3 regions of the Kosakonia sp. SMBL-WEM22 genome follow, and region 2 is predicted to be linked to each of the others. Evidence: predicted binding sites of a transcription regulator. Region 2 holds the regulator's gene; each other region holds the start of a gene.
The links. Region 2 encodes LexA, which represses DNA repair genes until DNA is damaged. Its sites were predicted from a motif close to TNCTGTATGTACATACAGNA; they were not measured.

Region 1: umuD (translesion error-prone DNA polymerase V autoproteolytic subunit) is a predicted target of LexA. The motif match lies at 1,313-1,332, and genes of this name have one in related genera.
Region 3: sulA (SOS-induced cell division inhibitor SulA) is a predicted target of LexA. The motif match lies at 1,602-1,621, and genes of this name have one in related genera.

Annotation. Positions count from the first base shown of each region.
Region 1 is NZ_CP051489.1:150,320-153,599, forward strand. Features, by position in the region: gene HF650_RS25000 (plasmid partitioning/stability family protein) at 1-68, opposite strand, end outside; gene parM (plasmid segregation protein ParM domain-containing protein) at 71-1,033, opposite strand; gene umuD (translesion error-prone DNA polymerase V autoproteolytic subunit) at 1,365-1,799, shown strand; gene umuC (translesion error-prone DNA polymerase V subunit UmuC) at 1,787-3,061, shown strand.
Region 2 is NZ_CP051488.1:4,695,780-4,699,059, reverse strand. Features, by position in the region: gene plsB (glycerol-3-phosphate 1-O-acyltransferase PlsB) at 1-430, opposite strand, end outside; gene HF650_RS22700 (diacylglycerol kinase) at 563-931, shown strand; gene lexA (transcriptional repressor LexA) at 1,040-1,654, shown strand; gene dinF (MATE family efflux transporter DinF) at 1,735-3,069, shown strand; gene HF650_RS22685 (CsbD family protein) at 3,203-3,280, shown strand, end outside.
Region 3 is NZ_CP051488.1:1,848,001-1,851,280, reverse strand. Features, by position in the region: gene yccS (YccS family putative transporter) at 1-809, shown strand, start outside; gene HF650_RS08735 (TfoX/Sxy family DNA transformation protein) at 806-1,426, opposite strand; gene sulA (SOS-induced cell division inhibitor SulA) at 1,643-2,152, shown strand; gene ompA (porin OmpA) at 2,520-3,280, shown strand, end outside.

The DNA of each region.
Region 1 (3,280 bases), on a different replicon from region 2:
CGCTCGGCTGCGTTGCTCTCAGGATTGAGGTAGAACAGGATCTTGCGTCGTGGGTCGGCTTTTTCCATTTTTAACCAATCTCATGCATACCATTTACCAGGTCAAACTGCGTATTGTCGCTGATATAAAAGCGCTCCCCGCGTACACCACACTGTTTTCTGACCGCGTCAGCGATGAGCTCTGCACCGCCACCGATAACCATAACATGAGAATAGCCACTGAAGCTGCTGACAGCATCGGTCACGCGATTAATCAGGCGGTTCTGCGAGTCCTGAAGCGCGGCAGTGACCAGCTCAAGACGTGACGTATCATTCACGCGCCGGCGGAGGAAGTCGCTGTCATTCCGGTGGATGATGATCTCATCCGCGAGATAACTGCTGCTGCGGGTACCGGCAACTGCCAGCGCGGCCTGCACCTCACGGGTCATCAGGGACACGCCCAGCTGGGGATTGCCGTAAATACGTGAAATACCGCGCATGCGGGCCATAACGTGTGAGATATCAAGCGTGGTGCCCCCCAGATCGATAATCAGCAGGGAATCCAGCTCATCCATATCCCGTACAATCCGGTAGCCGGCCGGGATGGACTCCGGCATCACCTGCACACTCCGGACAGTGAAGGTGCGGCCCCCGTTCAGCGTCAGCGGGCGCATCAGGCTCGCTTCCTTGCGACGGATATTTTCGGCTGAGGGCTGGTTGTCACGGTCATAAAATTCTGCCAGCGGAAGGGTCACCACGATATCCACGTCACAGGGCTCCACGCCGGTCTGCAGCAGCGCATGGTGTACCGCCACAACATTCACGTCGCTGTATTGCCAGCCCACGCTTGTGGTGATGATGGCATCCGGGCTGATCGGATCGAAGCTGTAGTGCTCCCCGTTCAGGGCGTAGTTATACACGGTGTTACTGCCGAAGGCGACCGACCATTCGCGCTTGAAGCTGTTCGGACTGATCGCCGTGCGCACCTCGCCTTCGTCTTCGTCTTCCCACAGAACCTTGATGTTGGTCGAGCCGTCGTCCACATAGAATTTCATGCCGTTTCTCCGGATAACTTTAAGTGATAAATAAGAGATAAATAAGAGAATAATAAGGATTCTATTGCAATATCCGGGCACATTACAAGAACTATAAGAGACAAATAAGAGATAAATAATAGCAAATCAAGAGAAGAGCATAAAGAAGTATCAGGTTCTTGCCGGAGCGGCGTGATGACCACATGCTGACGCGACTCCCGGTCTTTTTTCTGTATACCTGCCAGGCAGTTGCCTTTTTCGCTGCCCTTTATCCTTGCTTCTTCCGGAAATCTGTAAATATACTGTTTATACATACAGTAAACTAACAACAAGGGGTGGAGTTATAAACCTCATGATGCTGACCCCGACCGAAAGCGCGCAGGCTCTGGCTCTGCCGCTGTTTCTGGAGATGGTGCCGTGTGGTTTTCCGCCTCCCGCCCAGGACTATGTGGAAAAGGAGCTGGATCTCAATGAGTACTGCATCAGACACCGCAGCGCGACCTACTATCTGCGCGCCCACGGCGACAGCATGCGGGACGGTTTCCTCTTTAACGGGGACCTGCTGGTTGTCGACAGCGCCATGAAGCCGGAGCACGGCGATATCGTCGTGGCCGGTATGGGGGCCGAATTCACGGTAAAGCGGCTGCAGACACGGCCGAAACTGTGTCTGCAGCCCATGAACCCGGCTTTTCCGCCCATTTATCCCGATCCGGATGAGCTCCAGATTTTCGGCGTGGTCACCCACATCATCCACCGCACCCGCGAGGTGATAAAATTTTTGGACTAGCTGACGTGAACAGTTTCTATGCCTCCTGCGAGAAGGTCTTTCGCCCCGACCTGAAGGGCTGGCCGGTGGTGGTGCTGTCGAACAATGACGGATGCTGCATCGCCCGTTCCCCGGAGGCAAAACGGCTGGGCATAAAAAAGGGCGATCCGTGGTTTAAAATCCGCGAACAAACCTTCGCAGAGAAAATACACGTATTTTCAAGTAACTATGAGCTTTACGCGAGTATGAGTAACCGGGTCATGTCCTGCCTCGAGGAGATGGCGCCACGCGTTGAGCAGTACTCCATCGACGAGATGTTTCTCGATCTGCGGGGGCTGGAAACGGCCATCAGCTATGAAACGTTCGGGGCGCAGCTGCGCGCGCACGTTCAGACCTGCACCCGGCGCACCATCGGCGTCGGGATGGGACCGACCAAAACGCTGGCCAAATCCGCGCAGTGGGCCTCCAAGGAATGGCCCGCTTTCCGGGGCGTCCTTGCGCTGACACCAGGCAATCCCGCCCGGACGGAAAAACTGCTCTCCCTGCAGCCTGTCCAGGAGCTCTGGGGCGTCGGCAGCCGTATCGCGCGCACCCTGAACACAATGGGGATCACCACGGCCCTGCAGCTGGCCCGCACAAACCCGGCCTTCATCCGGAAGAATTTCAGTGTGGTGCTCGAGCGCACCGTGCGTGAGCTCAACGGCGAATCCTGTATTCCGCTTGAGGAAGCGCCGCCGGCGAAGCAGCAGATTGTCTGCTCCCGCGTTTTCGGGGAGAGAATTGTCACCCTCGAAGACATGCGGCAGGCAGTCTGCCAGTATGCAGAGCGCGCAGCCGAGAAACTGCGCGGTGAGCGCCAGTACTGCCGGCACATCTCTGTTTTCATCAAGACCTCGCCCTATTCCGCTTCAGAGCCCTATTACGGTAACGTGGCGGTTGAAAAGCTTCTCACCGCTACTCAGGACACCCGCGATATCATTGCGGCCGCCATGCGCGGGCTGGAGCCTATCTGGCGCGGTGGCCACCGGTATGCCAAAGCCGGCATCATGCTGAATGACTTTACCGCCACCGGCTTGGCCCAGCTGAACCTGTTTGATGAGCAGCCGCCCCGCCCGCACAGCCAGGAACTGATGAACGTCCTGGACGGCATAAATCAGTCCGGCCTCGGTCAGGTCTGGTTTGCCGGCCGTGGCATCGCCCCCCAGTGGAAAATGAAACGAGAAATGCTCAGTCCTGCCTACACCACACGCTTGAAAGAGATCCCCCTGGCCCGGATTGGATAAGCCAGGTGGTTCTGGCACCCTGCTCACACAAGCACGGCAGGACGCCGTGCGAAGCTCCGGTCTGATTAACCGCACAGGTCACAACCGGTAACCTGGTGCAGCCGGACAGGCCTTTCAGTCCGGGTGTGACGGGTTGGGCAAGCCCGGAGGATTCCGGGCGCGGCAGTCGCTTTTAAGCAGGCTAAGAACTTTAGGTATTTCCCACTCAGTGTTAAGTCC
Region 2 (3,280 bases):
ACGGCGGATTGATTTCACCCTTTTCACGCCCTGGCGAGCGACCGAACATCACTGATACCGGCACCATCTGCACATCCAGATCGGGATGGCTACGGTGTAAATCCAGGTAGTCATGGAACAGTTTTATCGACTCTTCTTTCGGCGTGTAATAGGTAAATACGCGCGGGCCGCCGTGAATGAACACATAGCGTGGCAGCAGCGCGCCATCGATCTCCAGTGGTTCGAGGGGATCGGGTAATTCATGCGCCAGGCACTGCTCGCGCAAGGTCATTAAGTCTGCCTTTGAGTTATAAGGCAGCACATACATAATAGGTCGTGATGTGTCGAGCCCCAGTTCCTGTGCAGGTTCTGCGGGGATCGATTTACTTTTTACCAGCACGCTTAATGGTAAGTTCAGTAATTTGTAGTAAATTCGTGGCCAGCCGGACATAAAGGGTGTAAAGCCTCTGGTTATTAATAGTGCCATTGCGCCGCAAGAATATCAGAAAGCACGCATAATTTCTGTGGTACCGCTGCGTGTACCACTACTCATTGACGCTTAATAGTTAAAAAGGTTCTTTTCATGGCCAATAATACCACCGGTTTTATCCGGATCATTAAAGCCGCAGGATATTCGTGGAAAGGTGTACGCGCAGCCTGGATCAATGAAGCTGCTTTTCGCCAGGAGGGCGTAGCTGTTGTTGTGGCTATTATTATTGCTGCATTTTTGGATATAGATGTCATTACTCGCGTCCTGCTTATTGGCTCGGTCACGCTGGTGATGATTGTCGAAATCCTCAATAGCGCTATCGAAGCGGTTGTGGACCGTATCGGCCCTGAATTCCATGAGCTTTCCGGCCGGGCAAAGGATATGGGCTCGGCAGCGGTGCTGATGACAATTTTACTGGCGCTCTTTACCTGGATCTCGCTTCTTTGGTCACATTTTCGATAGCGTTTCCATAATTCGATAACGCTCTGGTTTTTTGCTTAAATGTGGTTTCAAAATCGCCGTTGACTGTATATACTCACAGCATAACTGTATATACACCCAGGGGGCGGGATGAAAGCATTAACGGCCAGGCAGCAAGAGGTGTTCGATCTGATTCGCGATCGCATCACCCAAACCGGTATGCCACCGACGCGTGCGGAAATCGCACAGCAATTGGGGTTCCGTTCCCCAAATGCAGCCGAAGAACACCTTAAAGCGCTGGCGCGCAAAGGGGTGATCGAAATCGTATCTGGCGCATCGCGCGGTCTTCGCCTGCTGCTGGAAGAGGAAAACGATGCCGGTCTACCGCTGATTGGTCGCGTCGCTGCGGGTGAGCCGCTGCTGGCGCAGCAGCATATCGAAAGCCACTATCAGGTCGATCCAAATCTCTTTAAACCCCATGCTGACTTCCTGCTGCGCGTTAGCGGGATGTCGATGAAAGATATCGGTATCATGGATGGCGACCTGCTGGCGGTACATAAAACGCAGGATGCGCGTAACGGTCAGGTTATCGTTGCCCGTATCGAAGATGAAGTGACGGTGAAACGCCTGAAAAAACATGGCAACACCGTTGAACTGCTGGCAGAAAACAGCGACTTCTCGCCGATCGTGGTCGATTTGCGCAAACAGAACTTCACCATTGAAGGGCTGGCGGTCGGCGTGATCCGTAACGGTGAATGGCTGTAAAGCCTCTTTTCTTTGCTGTGGCGCCACGTTGCGCGCCGCAGCGCCACGCTTCTCCTCTTTAATGTAATGATGTTCACGCTATGGCGCTGTTAACCGCATCCGACAAAGCTCTGTGGCGGCTTGCGCTGCCGATGATTTTATCCAATATTACCGTTCCACTGCTGGGCTTAGTCGATACGGCAGTAATCGGTCATCTGGATAGCCCCGTCTACCTCGGCGGCGTGGCGATTGGTGCAACGGCAACCAGCTTCCTCTTTATGCTGCTGCTGTTTCTGCGTATGAGCACCACCGGGCTGACCGCCCAGGCATTCGGTGCGAAAAATCCCTCAGCGCTGACGCGTGCGCTTGTGCAGCCTCTGCTGCTGGCGCTCGGCGCGGGTGCTGCCATCGCGTTGTTACGCTCGCCGCTAATCGACCTGGCGCTGCACATTACCGGCGGCAGCGAGGCGGTGCTGGCGCAGGCGCGCCGCTTTCTTGAGATCCGCTGGCTTAGTGCACCAGCCTCGCTGGGTAATATGGTGCTGCTTGGCTGGCTGCTCGGCGTCCAGTATGCCCGCGCCCCGGTGATATTATTGGTGGTGGGTAACCTCTTCAACATCCTCCTCGACCTCTGGCTGGTGATGGGGCTGCATATGAATGTGCAGGGCGCCGCACTCGCCACGGTTATCGCGGAGTACGTCACCTTCTTTATCGGCTTGCTGATGGTGTGGCAGGTCTTACGCCGGCAGGCTATCTCGCTCTCAATGCTAACATCCGCATGGCGCGGCGGCGTTCGCCGTTTGTTGGCTCTCAACCGCGATATCATGCTGCGCTCGCTGCTGCTGCAACTCTGTTTCGGCTCCATCACCGTGTTGGGCGCGCGCGTTGGCAGCGAAACGGTCGCTGCCAACGCGGTGCTGATGATGTTTCTCACCTTTACCGCCTATGCGCTGGATGGCTTTGCCTATGCCGTTGAGGCCCACTCCGGGCAGGCTTACGGCGCGCGCGATGGCAGCCAACTGCTGCATGTCTGGCGTGCGGCCTGTCGTCAGGCAGGGTTTGTGGCGCTCGCGTTTGCTCTTGTCTACGCGCTGGCGGGCAGCATGATTATTGCGCTGTTGACCTCCATTCCTGAACTGCAGGCGGTGGCCGGACACTATCTTATCTGGCAGGTGGTACTGCCACTGGTGGGAGTGTGGTGCTATTTGCTCGACGGCATGTTTGTGGGCGCAACGCGCGCGGCTGAAATGCGTAACAGTATGGCGGTTGCCGCTGCCGGTTTTGGCCTGACCCTGCTGACGGTGCCGTTGCTTGGCAATCACGGTTTATGGCTCTCTCTTACGGTGTTCCTCGCGCTACGCGGTATCACACTGGCGCTCATCTGGCGGCATCACTGGCGCAACGGCAGCTGGTTCGCTAATGCTGAGGGTGCATAACGATCTGCGGTTTCGCCAGGAGTGAATGGTTAAAGATTCCGAATAAAAAACCGAACGCCGAATCCTTATCTACAATGATTAATACGTTCAGCACGCAAGAACGTCATTTTAACCGAACGATAAGGAGTCAATTATGAACAAAGACGAAGTCGGCGGTAACTGGAAACAGTTTAAAGGTACTGTTAAAGAGAAATGGGGCAAGTTGACCGAT
Region 3 (3,280 bases), 2.2 Mb from region 2:
GCTTGCGTGTCATCGGCACACTAATAGGGGTCGCTATCGGTCTTCCGGTGCTCTATTTTGTCCCTTCGCAAGAGGGGCAGTTGCTGCTTATTGTTGTTACAGGCGTGCTTTTTTTCTCATTCCGCACAGTGCAATATGCCCATGCCACAATGTTCATCACACTGCTGGTGTTACTCTGTTTCAACCTACTTGGCGAAGGATTTGAGGTAGCAATCCCGCGCATTATAGATACGTTGATTGGCTGTGCTATCGCCTGGGCGGCAGTGAGTTTTATCTGGCCAGACTGGCGCTTCAGGAACCTTGCGAGCGTCACAGAGAAGGCATTTAACGCCAACTGTCGTTATCTTGATGCAATTCTTGAGCAGTATCATCAGGGGCGTGATAACCGGCTTGCCTACCGTATCGCGAGGCGTAATGCTTATAACCGCGATGCCGAACTGGCTTCGGTCGTGTCAAATATGTCTTCGGAACCAGGTACCTCACCTGAGCTTCGTGAAAAGGCTTTCAGATTGCTTTGCCTAAATCAGACTTTTATAAGCTACATTTCTGCTCTGGGAGCCCATCGCGAGCAATTAGCCCAACCGGAGGTGTTGCGTCTACTGGATGACGCGGTGTGTTATGTTGATGATGCCCTCCAACATTCGCCTGCCGATCAAGGTCGCGTGCAGGATGCGCTTGCTGATTTATCGCAGCGCATCAAGCAACTGGATCCGCGCCCTGACAGCAAAGAGCCGCTTGTATTACAACAGATTGGCCTGTTGATAGCGCTTTTGCCGGAAGTTTCTCGTTTAAAAAGCCAAATAGTCTAGAGAGGGTTTGCTCCTTTTTTCATCACATCATTGGCCCACGCAAGCAGCGCCTGGCGACGACTTGCCGGTAGCGCTGCTTCGTGAATGCCGACGATGGCCCCTTCCAGTGCAAATAAAACTTTTACACTGAGCTGCTTGTTCATTTTCCGAAGCCGGAGCCAGCAAACTTTTGCACCAAGTAGCCGCAGGATTTGTGCATCGTTGATGCCAGCCTGCTGCAATTGACACTCAAGTTGACTGGAAAGATTGGGTAGATCGCGCAGACGAAAAAGTTTTTCGCGCTGCGCTTTCGCCCGCCTTGCTGCATCAAGCGCCAGTGTTGAAAGCTTCAGCAGCAAGCCGCGGTCGCCCCATACATTGTCGCTGACGTAGTAATAATTTAACGATATCTGCCGCCCCCGCTTTTTAAGATTTAAAAGTGGTGCACGCCGGACTACATCATACTGCGCGCTTTCGTCACAGGCGCGTAAGTACAGTTTCCCCTCGGCTATCATCGCAAAAACGATGTTATCCACTGCAAGGCTATAACCACCAAAGTGGGCGCGATGGCTAATTTGTCCGAGTGAAGTGAGATATTCGCGCGATTGATATATCCGTTGATAACATAAGTCTTCCATGATTTTTCCTTTATAAATCACCTGGTAATGCGTTTTCCTGTGAACGGATCCAGTAATCAGGAACATAGGCAACTGCGCGCGAGACAGCAAGCAAATTTTGTATTGAGTAGCAGGCACAAAACAAAAATGCGAGATGCTTTCAGAAATTGAGGTTGATCTTTAAACACTCTGCAGGTACTGTATGTTTATACAGTAACTCAAAGGGCTGGATTGCTTATGCACACTTCAGGCTATGCTAATCGTTCGAAAACATCCGCTTCCGCACGCCAAACATTGAACCAGAGCGAAACTACCACTCTCGCTACCGGGCTTATTAGCGAAGTGGTTTACCATGAAGACCAGCCCATGATGACCCAGCTATTATTGCTGCCACTGCTGCAGCAACTCGGTCTGCAGTCACGCTGGCAGCTGTGGTTAACACCGCAACAGAAATTAAGCCGTGAATGGCTTCAGTCTGCAGGTTTGCCGCTGACGAAAGTGATGCAAATTAACCAACTTTCTCCAGGCGTCACGCTGGATTCAATGATCCGGGCTTTACGTACCGGTAATTTCAGCGTTGTTATCGGCTGGCATACTGAGGAGTTGACGGAAGATGAACATCGCCGCCTTGCACTGGCAGCTGAGGAGGGAAATGCGATCGGCTTTGTTATGCGTCCAATTCGTCGCAATCCCCTCGCTGCGAGACAGCTTTCCGGAATAAAAATTCACTCAAATTTGTATCATTGAGTAAATTTAGGAGTTTTCCTGGGATTATTTTTCTTATCTGTCAGCATCCCCTATTTATTAACCAAATAGAGCCGCAAAGCTTGTGCGGCGTGGTTTGCCGCACATCAAGGATGAGTGATATTTCAGCACAAATGTTAAATTTTGTGTACACAAAGCCTTTTTTTTCATATGCCTGACGGACTTCACACTTGTAAGTTTCCAACTACGTTGTAGACTTTACATCGCCAGGGGTGCTCGGCATAAGCCAAAGATATCGGTAAAGATATCTGCAGAGTTGTCAGTGAGCAATGCCCCCGGTGAAGGATTTAACCGTGACTTCTCAACGAGATTTCCATGGCGATTTTTGGATGATAACGAGGCGCAAAAAATGAAAAAGACAGCTATCGCGATTGCAGTGGCACTGGCTGGCTTCGCTACCGTAGCGCAGGCCGCTCCGAAAGATAACACCTGGTACACCGGTGCTAAACTGGGCTGGTCTCAGTTCCACGATATTGGTAACAACCAGATCCCTAACAATGGCCCGACTCACGAGAGCCAGTTAGGCGCTGGTGCGTTCGGTGGTTATCAGGTTAACCCGTACGTTGGCTTTGAAATGGGCTATGACTGGCTGGGTCGTATGCCGTACAAAGGCAGCGATGTAAACGGCGCATTCAAAGCTCAGGGCGTTCAGCTGACCGCTAAACTGGGTTACCCGATTGCTGATGACGTTGACCTGTACACCCGTCTGGGTGGTATGGTTTGGCGCGCAGACGCTAAAAACAACCAGGGCTTCAAAGATCACGATACCGGCGTTTCTCCGGTCTTCGCTGGTGGTGTTGAGTGGGCAGTTACTCGTGACGTTGCAACCCGTCTGGAATACCAGTGGACCAACAACATTGGTGACGCGAACACCGTTGGTGGCCGCCCGGACAACGGTCTGCTGAGCTTAGGTGTTTCTTACCGCTTCGGTCAGCAGGAAGATTCCGCACCGGTAGTTGCTCCGACTCCTGCTCCGGCTCCGGAAGTACAGACCAAGCACTTCACTCTGAAGTCTGACGTTCTGTTCACCTTCAACAAAGCTACCCTGAAACCAGAAGGTCAGCAGGCGCTGGATCAGCTCTACAGCCAGCTGAGCAACCTGGATCCGAA